4 regions of the Virgibacillus sp. L01 genome follow, and region 3 is predicted to be linked to each of the others. Evidence: riboswitches for the same ligand, from Rfam matches in the RefSeq annotation. Region 3 holds a riboswitch; each other region holds the start of a gene.
The links. Region 3 has a riboswitch for cobalamin ahead of ACTWQM_RS04355 (ribonucleoside-diphosphate reductase subunit alpha). Riboswitches for the same ligand answer to the same signal wherever they lie in the genome.

Region 1: another riboswitch for cobalamin. It lies ahead of ACTWQM_RS06705 (ABC transporter substrate-binding protein); the one in region 3 lies ahead of ACTWQM_RS04355 (ribonucleoside-diphosphate reductase subunit alpha).
Region 2: another riboswitch for cobalamin. It lies ahead of ACTWQM_RS03055 (acyl-CoA thioesterase); the one in region 3 lies ahead of ACTWQM_RS04355 (ribonucleoside-diphosphate reductase subunit alpha).
Region 4: another riboswitch for cobalamin. It lies ahead of ACTWQM_RS10035 (DUF4430 domain-containing protein); the one in region 3 lies ahead of ACTWQM_RS04355 (ribonucleoside-diphosphate reductase subunit alpha).

Annotation. Positions count from the first base shown of each region.
Region 1 is NZ_JBQQCP010000002.1:318,814-321,956, forward strand. It holds gene ACTWQM_RS06700 (hypothetical protein) at 1-297, shown strand, start outside; cobalamin riboswitch at 759-944, shown strand; gene ACTWQM_RS06705 (ABC transporter substrate-binding protein) at 1,242-2,240, shown strand; gene ACTWQM_RS06710 (FecCD family ABC transporter permease) at 2,203-3,143, shown strand, end outside.
Region 2 is NZ_JBQQCP010000001.1:664,244-667,386, forward strand. It holds gene ACTWQM_RS03040 (PTS sugar transporter subunit IIA) at 1-255, shown strand, start outside; gene ACTWQM_RS03045 (DUF2922 domain-containing protein) at 317-475, opposite strand; gene ACTWQM_RS03050 (DUF1659 domain-containing protein) at 519-713, opposite strand; cobalamin riboswitch at 1,382-1,608, shown strand; gene ACTWQM_RS03055 (acyl-CoA thioesterase) at 1,757-2,227, shown strand; gene ACTWQM_RS03060 (hypothetical protein) at 2,346-2,507, shown strand; gene ACTWQM_RS03065 (DUF1659 domain-containing protein) at 2,635-2,859, opposite strand.
Region 3 is NZ_JBQQCP010000001.1:954,679-957,821, forward strand. It holds gene ACTWQM_RS04355 (ribonucleoside-diphosphate reductase subunit alpha) at 1-1,129, opposite strand, end outside; cobalamin riboswitch at 1,251-1,443, opposite strand; gene ACTWQM_RS04360 (GNAT family N-acetyltransferase) at 1,806-2,570, opposite strand; gene ACTWQM_RS04365 (hypothetical protein) at 2,627-2,767, opposite strand; gene ACTWQM_RS04370 (DUF3888 domain-containing protein) at 2,770-3,042, opposite strand.
Region 4 is NZ_JBQQCP010000004.1:241,532-244,674, forward strand. It holds gene ACTWQM_RS10030 (ATP-binding protein) at 1-1,014, shown strand, start outside; cobalamin riboswitch at 1,038-1,221, shown strand; gene ACTWQM_RS10035 (DUF4430 domain-containing protein) at 1,534-1,965, shown strand; gene ACTWQM_RS10040 (ECF transporter S component) at 1,971-2,486, shown strand; gene sigX (RNA polymerase sigma factor SigX) at 2,583-3,107, shown strand; gene ACTWQM_RS10050 (hypothetical protein) at 3,104-3,143, shown strand, end outside.

The DNA of each region.
Region 1 (3,143 bases), on a different contig from region 3:
GAGAATGCTGTGGAAGTGTTCGAATGTGAAGATCAAGATAGTGCGGATGTCACAATTGACTTGTTATTAACAACATTCTCAGGATCAGTAGCAGACCACGATGCACGCCCTTTATACATTAACATTACGAATGAAGATGAATTAATAAATATAACAATTAGCAACGAGAGGGACGACAATGCAATAGAAGTTGTTAAATGTATGGATGAAAGGGAGTGCAAGGGTCTTATCCGAAAAGTGAAATCACATTATGAAAAATATAGACCGGTGCTTGTGTTTATGCGAGGGATGGTATAATTTTTGGAGCTAAATGGATGTGGCGAAATTGTAAGTGTAATGAGGGGGGCCCCCTCATATTAAGTTTCCCTGTCGCCGGTGAAGGAATCAATGTTTCAAAAGGAACCTAAAAGCCAGATTATTTGTTGGCAGATAAGAAAGCATAAATCCTTTCTTACTGCATTAGTGCAACTAAGGCTTTCGCCATTAAGGGCGATAAGACAAGTTTTCTAAGCGGACACAGGAGCCACTATTTTGCTAAAAATAACACTTTTTGTATTAAAGCGGCCACAGTGGACCTTATTTTACATATATCAGGATAAGACAAGGGTGTTTCTGGCAAATAAGGGCTTTGGTGTCCGCTAAAGTATTTTTGTGGATTCTTTTGTTTAAGTACTACTTGTCCCTAACTATCGTCTTTTCTTAAAAACAGTGACAAGAATTGTAGAAATATGTATACTATGAAATGTAGCGAATAATTTAATAGATTTAGAGGTACAGGTGATTTCAATTAGAAATCTTAATAGGGAAGCTGGTGAGAGTCCAGCGCGATCCCGTCACTGTATTTGCGAGCTAGCTGTTAATGTCCACTGTGCATTTATATGTATGGGAAGGTACAGTAAGTGATGACCATAAGCCAGGAGACCTGCCTGTTACCATCTGTGCACCAAACCTACGGGGAATAGGAAGGTGTAAATGGGACAAGTTTGCTTTTGGCTGCCCTTTTACATATCCATCTTCATTTCTCGTGAAGATGTTTTTTTTATGTTCGCAGTTAAGAAAGTATAAATCCTTTCTTACTGCATAAGTGCAACTAAGGCTTTCGCCATTAATGCTTGGCGATAAGCCGAGTTTTCTAAAAAATACTAAATAAGAGGAGTGGGACAGGGGGGACAGGATTATCGTCCCGCGTATCAAACTGGGACAAGGTACCTGTCCCCCTGTCCCGCCGAGGAGGAAATAACGTGAAAAAGATTCTTTCATTTTTACTTTTGATAGTGCTTACAGCGGGGCTTTTAATTGGTTGTGCTTCTGGAGGGACAGATACTGAGAGTCAAGATCAAAGCACAAATGAAAATACGGACCAAACAGAAGAGTCAGGGGAAACAGCGGATTCCACATTTCCATTAACTGTTACGGATGCACTTGATAATGAGTTGACGATCGATGAAAAACCGGAGCGAATTGTTTCTGTTATTCCAAGTAATACAGAAATTGCCTTTGCACTTGGATTAGGGGATAAAATAGTAGGTGTTTCAGACCATGATAATTATCCCGAAGAGGTAAAGGAAATAGAAAAAATTGGTGGTATGGAATTGAACATAGAGGTCATTATTAGTCTTAAACCTGACCTCGTCCTTGCGCATGCGTCCAGTGCACAAAGTTCTCAGGAAGGACTGCAGCAGCTTCGTGATTCTGGTATTAATGTGTTTGTCGTTAATAATGCACAGGATATTGAAGGCACTTATACATCTATTAAGCAGATTGGTAAGGTCACGGGTACAGAGGAAAAAGCATCGGAAGTTGTCGGTGGTATGGAAGAGGACTTCGCTTTACTTAGAGAAAAGACCGCAGCAATCAGTGAGGATGAACGAAAGTCCGTCTTTTTTGAAGTTGCACCGGCTCCAGATCTTTACACGGCAGGAAAAAACACATTTTTTGATGCACTTTTAGAAATTGTTAATGCAGATAATGCCGCTGGAAAACTGGATGGCTGGGTTCCAATTGATCCAGAGGCTATTTTGGAAATGAATCCTGATGTTATTATAACGACTTATGGAGGTTATGTTGAGAATCCAGTAAAGCAGGTAACTAGTCGTGATGGCTGGGGGGATATGAATGCTGTTGCAAACGAACAAGTATATGATGTTAATTCCGATATTGTAAGTCGTCCAGGGCCTCGGTTAGCTGAGGGTGCAAAGGAGATTGCTAAGGTTGTCTACCCGGAATTATTTGAAGAGTAAGTATTTATTCGCCTATGTACTAGCATTGGCATTCTTAATTATATCCATGCTGACTGCTGTATCGGTTGGCAGTGTTTCTATTCCTATTTCAGATACAGTGAGGATTATTGGTGCTCAAATTTTTCGCCTACCTATTGCTGATCAAGTTGATCAGATGTATAAAAATATTGTTTTCGAAATTCGTTTACCCAGAGTGTTTCTAGCTGGTCTAGTTGGGGCGTCTCTTGCAATTGCAGGGGCGGCCTTTCAAGGCTTGCTGCGAAATCCACTGGCTGATCCGTATATATTAGGTGTCTCCTCTGGTGCTTCAGTTGGGGCAGTTGCAACACTGTTTTTTAAAATTTCCATTCCTTTTCTTGGACTTTATACATTACCGGTTATGAGTATTACGACAGCCTTAATGACCATTTTTCTTGTATTGTTTTTTGCACGACGCGTTGACCGGACGATGCGGGTTGAGACGATTATTTTAACAGGAATTATTTTCAGTTCCTTTTTGGGCTCATTAATCTCCTTAATCATTGCGTTTACGGGTGAACAGTTACAACAAATTATGGGCTGGCTGCTTGGAAGTGTATCCATGAGAGGCTGGAGCTATATAGGTATTATTATCCCGTTTTTCATTCTCGGTGCCCTATTACTTCTTATTAATAGTAAGGAATTAAATGCCATGTCATTTGGGGAAGAACGAGCACAGCATTTAGGTGTCGACGTGCAGAAACGGAAAATGGTGGTCCTTATTGCCGGATCAATATTAACAGGCGCAGCCGTGGCGGTTTCTGGTGCGATTGGTTTTGTTGGCTTAGTGATTCCCCATTTAACAAGGCGGCTATGGGGACCTGATCATATTCATCTTTTACCACTTTCAATTTTAACAGGCGCTGGCTTTTTAATGCTGACAGA
Region 2 (3,143 bases), 290 kb from region 3:
GAAATTTTAATTCACATTGGGTTGGAAACCGTCAGTCTAAATGGAGAAGGATTTACTCCCCATATCCAAGAAGGTGATCACGTTAAACAAGGTGATAAACTGATCAGTTTTGATAAAACAGTTATTGAAGAGAAAGCCAAAAGCACAATCATCCCAGTTGTCATTACCAATACCGATAGTATGCGGGAGATTAACTATACTAAACAAAGTAAAGTAACTGCAGGAGAAGATGAAATATTAACTGTTGTGAAATAGGGTGTTAGTAATCCACTCTAAAAAAATATCAGACCAGCGCACCCCCGCGCTGGCCCTCATATTATGCTAATTCAACTTCCCACACATTGCGTTCCACTGCGCGTGCGCTTTTGATAGTTACCAGACTACCGCCAAATGATGTGAATGCATCTTGTGCGATGATCTCGTCCATTGCAGCTTTAACTGCTACAGGGTCAACTGGCTCGATTGGCTTTTCCAGTGATTATGTTACTGTTTTGCCTTCAGTGGTTATAAATTTAAGTTCAAGTTTCTTCATTGTATTCCCTCCCTTCCTTATTTTTTAGAATGTTAGCGATTGAATATAACTGATCAGCCGTTGCAGCAATCTTTACGTTGTTAAAGCTCTTTATCTTGAAAAGCTGCTTACCTAATATTTCATCAATGCCGTTATCCAAAATCAGGCTCATACGTGAGTTCATCATTTGTGCTACTGCCATGTCGATCACTTCCCTTCATGAACTCACGTGTGAAAAGTGGCATCGAAAATAAAAGATTTTTTTCGACACTATGCCACCTTTCCGGCTTGAGAAACGATAGTACTTAAAAGAAAGGGATTTTCTGCTTTAGCAGAAAATGACCTATTAGATTTAAGTTGAGGATTTTCGGCGGCGGCAGAAATCATCGTCATTGGAAAAGGCTGTCGCGCGAGTTTGATTATTGTCGCGCGAGCTTGCTGCAAATATTTAAAAACAGACTCACCTTAGCGAAGCCTGTCTAAATCAATAAAGAAGAGGATTACCGGCGGTGGCCGAAAATCAACATCATATTTAACTGGAATTTGTGTGCTATACTATTTTTTGGAGATTTATCCGAGAATAAAGGCGAGCTCATCCACAGCTCTCGGCGGGAACGTATCTTTTATGATGCCTGGCTGTTTCGCGCGTCATTTGCCATAGAAGAAGTAACGCTGCAGGAAGATGAAGTCACGGATGCCAGGTGGACGACAAAAAATTGATCAAACGTTTGATCAATGCCGGACAGTTAGTTGGTTCAATCGCTAGCGTACCTTTTAGATGGATTTTGGTTAATTTAAATAGGATTCACTTGTTAGTAATTTTTTCGTACAACGTTGTAACAGATGTGTTAAGATAGCTTTGGAAGAAAATTTAATAGGATGCCTTATGGTGGCCTTGTACAAAGACAAGGCTGAAAAGGGAAGCTGATGAAAGTTCAGCGCGGTCCCGCCACTGTATTGCTGAGACGTCTCTAAATCCGGCTGCATATTTCGACTATTCGCAGCCTGCATGTCCACTGTTCAATTTCGAATGGGAAGGACATAGAGAATTGTCCATGAAGCTAAGCCAGGATACCTGCCATAAGGAAGAACATTTTTTTCCTACGGGAGATAGGAGGGTGTTACGCAACATTGCATTGGACTGCCAGTGGTAGGATTTCCAATGCACGCAGATTGTGATAACAAGCCTTCAATAAATGGAGGGCTTTTTTTATTGTATTGGTTTTTTTACGAGGAGGAAAAATGATGGAAAAAACAGCTATCAGCAGTACCAAAACGGTACAAACAAGACTTGTGCTACCACCGGATACCAATCATATGGATACCATTTTCGGCGGAAAGGTCCTTGCATATATTGATGAAATTGCAGCACTGACGGCAATGAAACATGCCAAGAGTGCGGTTGTAACTGCCTCAATTGATTCAGTTGACTTCCTTTCATCAGCAAAAGTTGGCGATTCCCTGACACTCGAGGCATATGTAACATACACCGGAAGCAGCTCGATGGAGATATTCGTCAAAGTAACGGCAAACGACCTGATAAATAACAGTGAACAACTGACAACAGAATCTTTTCTAACAATGGTCGCCGTTGATAAAGCAGGTAAACCAATTCCGGTTTCCAACGTATATCCAGTTTCGAAAGAGGAAAAAGCGTGGTATGAATCGGCCCCTATCCGAAAAGAAAACCGAAAGCGCCGTGTACTCGCGCGATAATATTACGTTTAAGATGTGCGCGACTTGCTTAAATACATGACAACTATCTCCCAATCTACTTCACTTAAAGCAGAGAAAACGATTGGGGGATTTTTTTATGTGAAAGGTAACGGATCATTTGGAACGAGAGGTAAACTACACAGTTCTGCCAAAGCGAATCGTCTCGTTTGCACCAGCAATTACTGAAACGATGTACCGGTTGGACTTGGATGGAGATTGTTGGAAGAATGGGTCCTCTGTATCCATTCAAAAGACAGATTCGACGGAACCAAGCAGGTAAAAATCGACCACGCATATGAGTTCAGCCCGAATAGGTTACTGTTTTTCCTTCAGTGTTTAAAAATTTAAGTTCAAGTTTCTTCATCGTATTCCCTCCTTCCCTTCCTTATTTTTTAGAATGTGATCGATTATGCCCCTCTAAGTTCGGAACTGTCTTTTCGATCGATGCTTAAAAGTGGGCGCTGCTGTAAAACGACGACTGCGTTAGCGATTGAATATAACTGATCAGCCGTTGCAGCAATCTTTACGTTGTTGAAGCTCTTTGTCTTGAAGAGCTGCTTACCTGATATTTCGTCAATGCCGTTATCCAAAACCAGGCTCATACGTGAGTTCATCATTTGTGCTACTGCCATGTCGGTCACCTCCTTTCACACATACTATCGAACCTCACGACTGAAAAGTGGCATCGGAAATAATAAAAATATTTTTGGATGTTAATGCCTCTTTTTTGTTTGGAGAAACGATAGTACTTAAAAGAAAGGGATTTTGTGCTTTAGCAGAAAATGACCTATTGAGTTGTTTTCTTACACAGCAGAAGATTTTCGGCGCAGCATTATTGGAATAGGGCTGTCGCTCGAGTTTCAGCCCTCCTCGCTCGACTTTCAGCTCCACTCGTACGATACCACGCCCTACCCGC
Region 3 (3,143 bases):
CCGTCGATTGCACGCATTCCAGATACTTTTGACGCCACGTGCCATCACCTTTTTCCTCATCATAAAAATCTTCCAGCGAATAACCCATCACCTGACGAACTTCATGTGGATCAAATAAATGCCAATCACCGCGATTCTCTACCTGTTCCATAAAATAGTCCGGTAAGTTGACACCTGTGAAAATATCGTGGGCACGCATCCGATCATCACCATTGTTTAATTTCAGATCGAGAAATGGTTCGATATCTTTATGCCATACATCCAGATAAATAGCGATTGCGCCTTTTCGTGTTCCCAACTGGTCTACGTTAACAGCAGTATTGTTGAGCTGCTTAATCCATGGAACAACACCACTGGACATACTCTTGTATCCCTTAATTGAACTTCCACGGCTACGGATTTTCCCCATGTAAACGCCAATTCCACCACCATTTTTGGAAAGCTTAGCAATATCAGTATTACTGTCATAGATAGACTGCAAACTGTCATCCACTGTGTCAATAAAACAACTGGACAGCTGGCCGTGCGATTTACCTGCATTTGTTAAGGTTGGTGTGGCAACGGTCATATATAAATTACTCAATGCCCAGTATGCTTCTGCGACATAATGACTGCGATTTACTTGCGCCTCGTCCTGCATTAAATACATCGCAATAACCATCCACCTTTCCTGTGGAAGCTCATATGTATTCTTGTTATGGTCTGCTGCAAGGTAGCGAGTTGCCAGCGTGTAAAGCCCCAAGTAGTTAAATAATAAGTCCCTCTCTGGTTCAATCACTTTTGCAAAATAATCTATTTCTTCTTTCTTATACATGTTTAGCAAATGATCTGAGTAGATACCTTTTTCCGTAAGTGTTGTAATAAGTTCATAGAAGTTTCCATACTGTAAATTCGCATCGTATCCCCTGTTTTCTGCCGCAGTTTTGTATAATTCCTGTAAATAAATACGGCTTGCAGCATAGGTCCAATCGGGGTTGGCTTCATCGATATTTTCAAGCGCTATTTTTATCAGGTTATCCGCGGTTCCAGTCTGATTGGCCTTTTCCAACAAAATTTCCTTGTTTATATTCAATCCTTTTGTTGCATAGTCAATCAATTGCGGAATTTGCCCAGTTGCGGTCATTACCATGTTTTTTCCTCCTTTTATATCCAAAACAAATAAACCGTTCACCCAGGGGATGAACGGTTAGAACGACAGAAGATATGTATCTAGCTCTCTCTATCGTTTCACCTTCTCTTACCCCGAGGAATTGAAACTACAAGCTATGGCAGGTCTCCTGGCTCGTGCTTCTGTCTACTAGAGTCCTTCCCGTACCGTAGCCGTGAAGCTTTCGATACAGTGGGTTACTCGTTCGTCCACACTTACAGTTGCGGGGACAGCTCCAGTTTTTCACTGGATTCCCTATTATGACAATGGATGTCACCTTAACTTGTAATACTATATATAGTTGTTTTCTTTCTTTTTTATACCAATATATTGTATTGAAAGACTATCACAGAATATTACTTCTTGCAATATTGATATGTAAAAATAGTCTTAATGGAGGATTTAAGTTTTAATATAATTACTTAACTTTCGCACCTAAGAATAATCTCAAACGGCTATCTTGATAATCTTAGGATATTTTTAATTGTTGCCTTGATGTACACATAAGTCATAACCTGCAAAGTACCTTTTAAAAAGTTTGAGTGCTATGATCCGCGGTGATTCCAGCGGAAATAGCACGTGCACGTGTCCTAAGACCCCGCAGATGTGAATTTAGGCGTTTTTGGTGATTTCCCCTGGTTTTTGTGAACAATTTCGTTTAAATCACTCGCTTGATTTTCTTATAAACCTTATTCCGCTCAATCACATGACACCCATTGGCCATAAAAGTTTTTAACATTGGCTGGTTACTTTCACTCGTGCCGCCAATATAGCAGGAAGCATTAAATTCATCATTTAATAGCTGTAAAGCAATCCTATGAAGGGGCATGCTTTTCCCTTTGCCACGTTCACTTGGAATCAATCCAAAATAAAAAAGCCTTCCTTCATCGCGTGTGCCTGGTTCAATATGAGGGATAACAACGCCGATTGGCCTACCATCCTCATAAGCAACTAAACAGGAACCTTTATAGTCAGGCCCTAACTCTATTTCCAGGCTTTTCATTTGTTCATCAAGGGTTAAGGATGAAGGGGCATTAAGTGAATCGGCCATGGATTCTGCCCATATTTCCCGAAATTCATGTTGCGACATACTATGTAGTGACTTAAATGTTAAATTAGATTCCTGCCAAACTACCTCATCAAGTTTCTTATAAACTGTAACCATTTCATCATGAAACTGAAAATTATTGTCTTGAAGCACTTCATAGACCTCTTCAGTGAATTTACTGTTCACCATAATGTTCACATTGGGGATTTCCCCGAGTTCAAGGTCATCAATAAAATTTGTTATAAATGCAATCATTTCCTCAGTAGTTAATCCCTTTGTCTCCTCAATCGTGACAAAGTTTTCACCTTTAACAATTTTAACTTTTGCATACAAATTTAACCTATTAATAGGTGCTTGATAATTTTTATTCGTCATTTATACTTCTATCCTTTTCTATCTTATTATTTTCTCTTTGGCAAAAGGGTCTAAGGTTAAACAAGGTGCCTCCAATGCTCAGGAAACTGGTGTGTTTCTATATGATTATATTCAATTAATCTTGGTGTTTTTGAACTAATATCAAAGGTTAATTCATCTTTCCCAACTGATATATGAGGACCAACAACTAGTGTCACTTCTAGATGGCCGAAAACCTGAAAGACCGATAACCATAATTTCTTTCAGCACTGACAACCTTTACCATATAAGGGTAATCAATTGGAGAATCAGTTAATAATTCTGAGTAATAATCCTCAACACCTTTATCAATGTATGGTAAAAGTAACGTAATAAACAAATCATGGTATAATTCTTCCCTTGATTCCTCAGGTGGAACTGGCAAAACCTCGATGTTATACGATGTATGTATTGAATATGTTAGTGCAAATGTAAGAAGAAGGTATTTTCTCAAAGAGGCCACTCTCCCTTTGTATTAGTTAGCCAAGCTAATATAGATAAGCCTTAGTTGCACTTACGCAGTAAAAACAGCATTTTTAACTGCCAAAATAAGAC
Region 4 (3,143 bases), on a different contig from region 3:
AGTATCGTAAGTTCCATGGCGGACGGTGTTATTACATTTAACCGAAATAGTGATATGCTGATCACAAATCCTCCTGCAGAGCGATTTATTGAAAATTTATATTACGAAAACGATATGAAAGATTCTAAAAGCAATCATAAAGCACCGAAGCCTTTAGATGAAATTTTAACGAATGTTATTCATGATGAAAAAGAAGCTATACATGAAATTAATATACAAGGACGTACATGGGTAATGATTATGACGCCTTTATATGATCAGACATATGTACGTGGAGCAGTGGCTGTTATTCGTGATATGACAGAGGAACGTCGATTAGATAAGCTAAGGAAAGACTTTATCGCAAATGTATCCCATGAACTGAGAACACCTATTTCCATGTTACAAGGATATAGTGAAGCAATTGTTGATGATGTGGCAGAAAGCACAGAAGATAAAAATGAGCTTGCACAAATTATCCATGATGAATCATTAAGAATGGGTCGTTTGGTGAACGAACTGCTGGATTTAGCACGGATGGAGGCAGGTCATATACAGTTAAATAAAGAAAGTGTAGAAGTAGAATCATTTGTTGAGCGTATTTTGAAAAAGTTTAAAGGGTTAGCAGATGAAAATAATGTTAAATTAGATTTAACGAAAGACATTACCAATCATCAAATAAACATTGACCAAGATCGTGTGGAGCAGGTTTTAACAAATCTAATCGATAATGCAATTAGACATTCTAATGAAAATGGAAAAGTTAATGTGATTATTGAGAGCAATACTGCTGATTTTAATGTATCCGTAAATGATAATGGGGGCGGGATTCCAGAAGATGATTTACCATTTGTCTTTGAACGTTTTTATAAAGCAGATAAATCACGCATGAAGAATAGTAAGAAAAAAGGTACAGGACTTGGACTTTCAATTGCCAAAAATATTGTTGAAGCCCATAATGGCTCGATCACGGTTAACAGTAAAGTTAATGAGGGTACAACATTTACGTTTAAACTACCTTTACAAGAGCAGTAAATATGATATGATAATATGGAATTGAATAAAGTTATAGAGCTTGGTGTAATTACTTAATAGGGAATCCTGTGAAAAGCAGGAACTGTCCTCGCAACTGTATGTGAGATACGAAATAAGTGCAAGCCACTGTGTGATTCGTCACATGGGAAGGACTTATAGTAGGCGTGAATCACAAGTCAGTAGACCTGCCAATTCTCTAACGTTTCAGTGCTTCGAGGATGTGAGTGATTGGGAGAACCGAGCACATTGTAAATGATTAATTTTATGTATCGGTTGTCTGCTTAGCTAACTCTGTAGAAGGGGTTAGTTTTTTTATGCAGTAAGGAAGTAATTCTGCCTGCACTCTAAAGATTTAGGGATTCTAGAAAGAAAAATAAACTTGTATAGAATTCTTATAGAGAATGCCGGGTTTTCTATAAATGAAGATATTCGATTGATACTTAGTACTAATTTTTTCAATGTATAGGTTTCCGACGTCCAATTCTCCTCAATATAAAATAGAAATGGAGGAATGGGAAAATGAATAAATGGTTTTTACGTATTGCATCATTACTGGTCGTAATTGGTTTATTGGTCGGGTGTGGTGCTGACGAACAAGGGCAGACAAATAGCCAGGAAAAGGAAAATACAGAAGCTGAGAGCTCAGAGGAACAGAGTGAAGAAACGGTTCGGATTACAATTTCAAAAGGTAAAGGTTCCGAATATATTAATGAAGAAGAGGTTGAAGTTGAAGAAGGGGCAACCCTTATGGAAGTAATGGAAAAGAACTTTGAAGTAAAAACTGATTTTGATGGTGGATTTATAACCTCAATTGATGGTGTTGCACCTAAGGATGGCGAGCAAAAATCATGGATGTTTACTGTGAATGGTGAAATGCCTACAGTTGGCGCAAAAGAATATAAGTTATCACCAGGTGACAAAGTGACATTTGATCTGCAAGCCTGGGAATGATTTAATTGAATACTTATAAACTCACGTTACTAGCACTGCTTGCTGCATTGGCGGTCGTTGGGAGATTCGCTTTTGCATTTCTTCCAAATGTCCAGCCTGTCACATCGTTAATTATTGTTTGTGGCTTATTATTAGGTCCAGTAGCAGCTATATTGCTAGCTATTTTAACTACATTCTTGTCTAATATGATATTAGGAATGGGAATATGGACAATTTGGCAAGTAGTTGCCTGGGCGCTAATCGGAATATTAAGTGGATTCTTAGGAAAATATCCTGCTAAAATTCCAGGATTTATACTAGTGTTTTTTGCGATAATTAGTGGCTATTTATACGGATTTATTATTTCACTGACAACATATTCAGTTACCGGAAAATTTCTTCCGTACTACCTGGCGGGATTACCATTTGACACTTATCACGCAATCGGCAATGGAGTATTTATGATTTTGTTATATCCAGTAATCGCTCATTTTTTTAGAAATTATGCTGAAAAACATTTCTATTTGCAAAATACCAACTAAATTAGGTTGGTATTTTTACGCTTTTCTAATATAGTATTAATAAGCTGTAACTTTATTATGCCATTAATCGACTATATAATTGAACGGGGGATCTTTATGAAGGCCGTTTTTGAGAAATTTTATAATAATTACCATCATGATTTATGCCAATTTATATTTTACATGGTGAAGGATAAAGAAACTTGTGAAGACCTCGTTCAGGAAGTATATATAAAAGTTTTAAAATCCTACGATTCATTTAAAGGTGACAGCTCAGAGAAAACGTGGCTGTTTTCGATAGCACGGCACATAACAATCGATTATTTTCGCTCTCAAAAAAGAAAACGAAATCGCATTCTGGAATTCTTTGACTGGAATGAAAAAGGGGAATTAATTCAAGATCAAAATCCACTCCCAGATGAAATTGCTGTGCAAAATGAACAAATGAAAAATGTTTATCGTTATATGGACAAATGCACATCAGATCAAAAAAGTGTTTTAATATTACGGTACATACAATCATTTTCTATTCAAGAGACAGCAGATATTTTAAATTTCAGTGTCAGCAAAGTGAAGACAACACAGCATCGTGGGCTGAGGACATTGAGCAAATACATAAGTGAAGGAGGAGATGTACTGTGAAAACATTCGACAACAATGAAGAGCAGATTAAGGAAT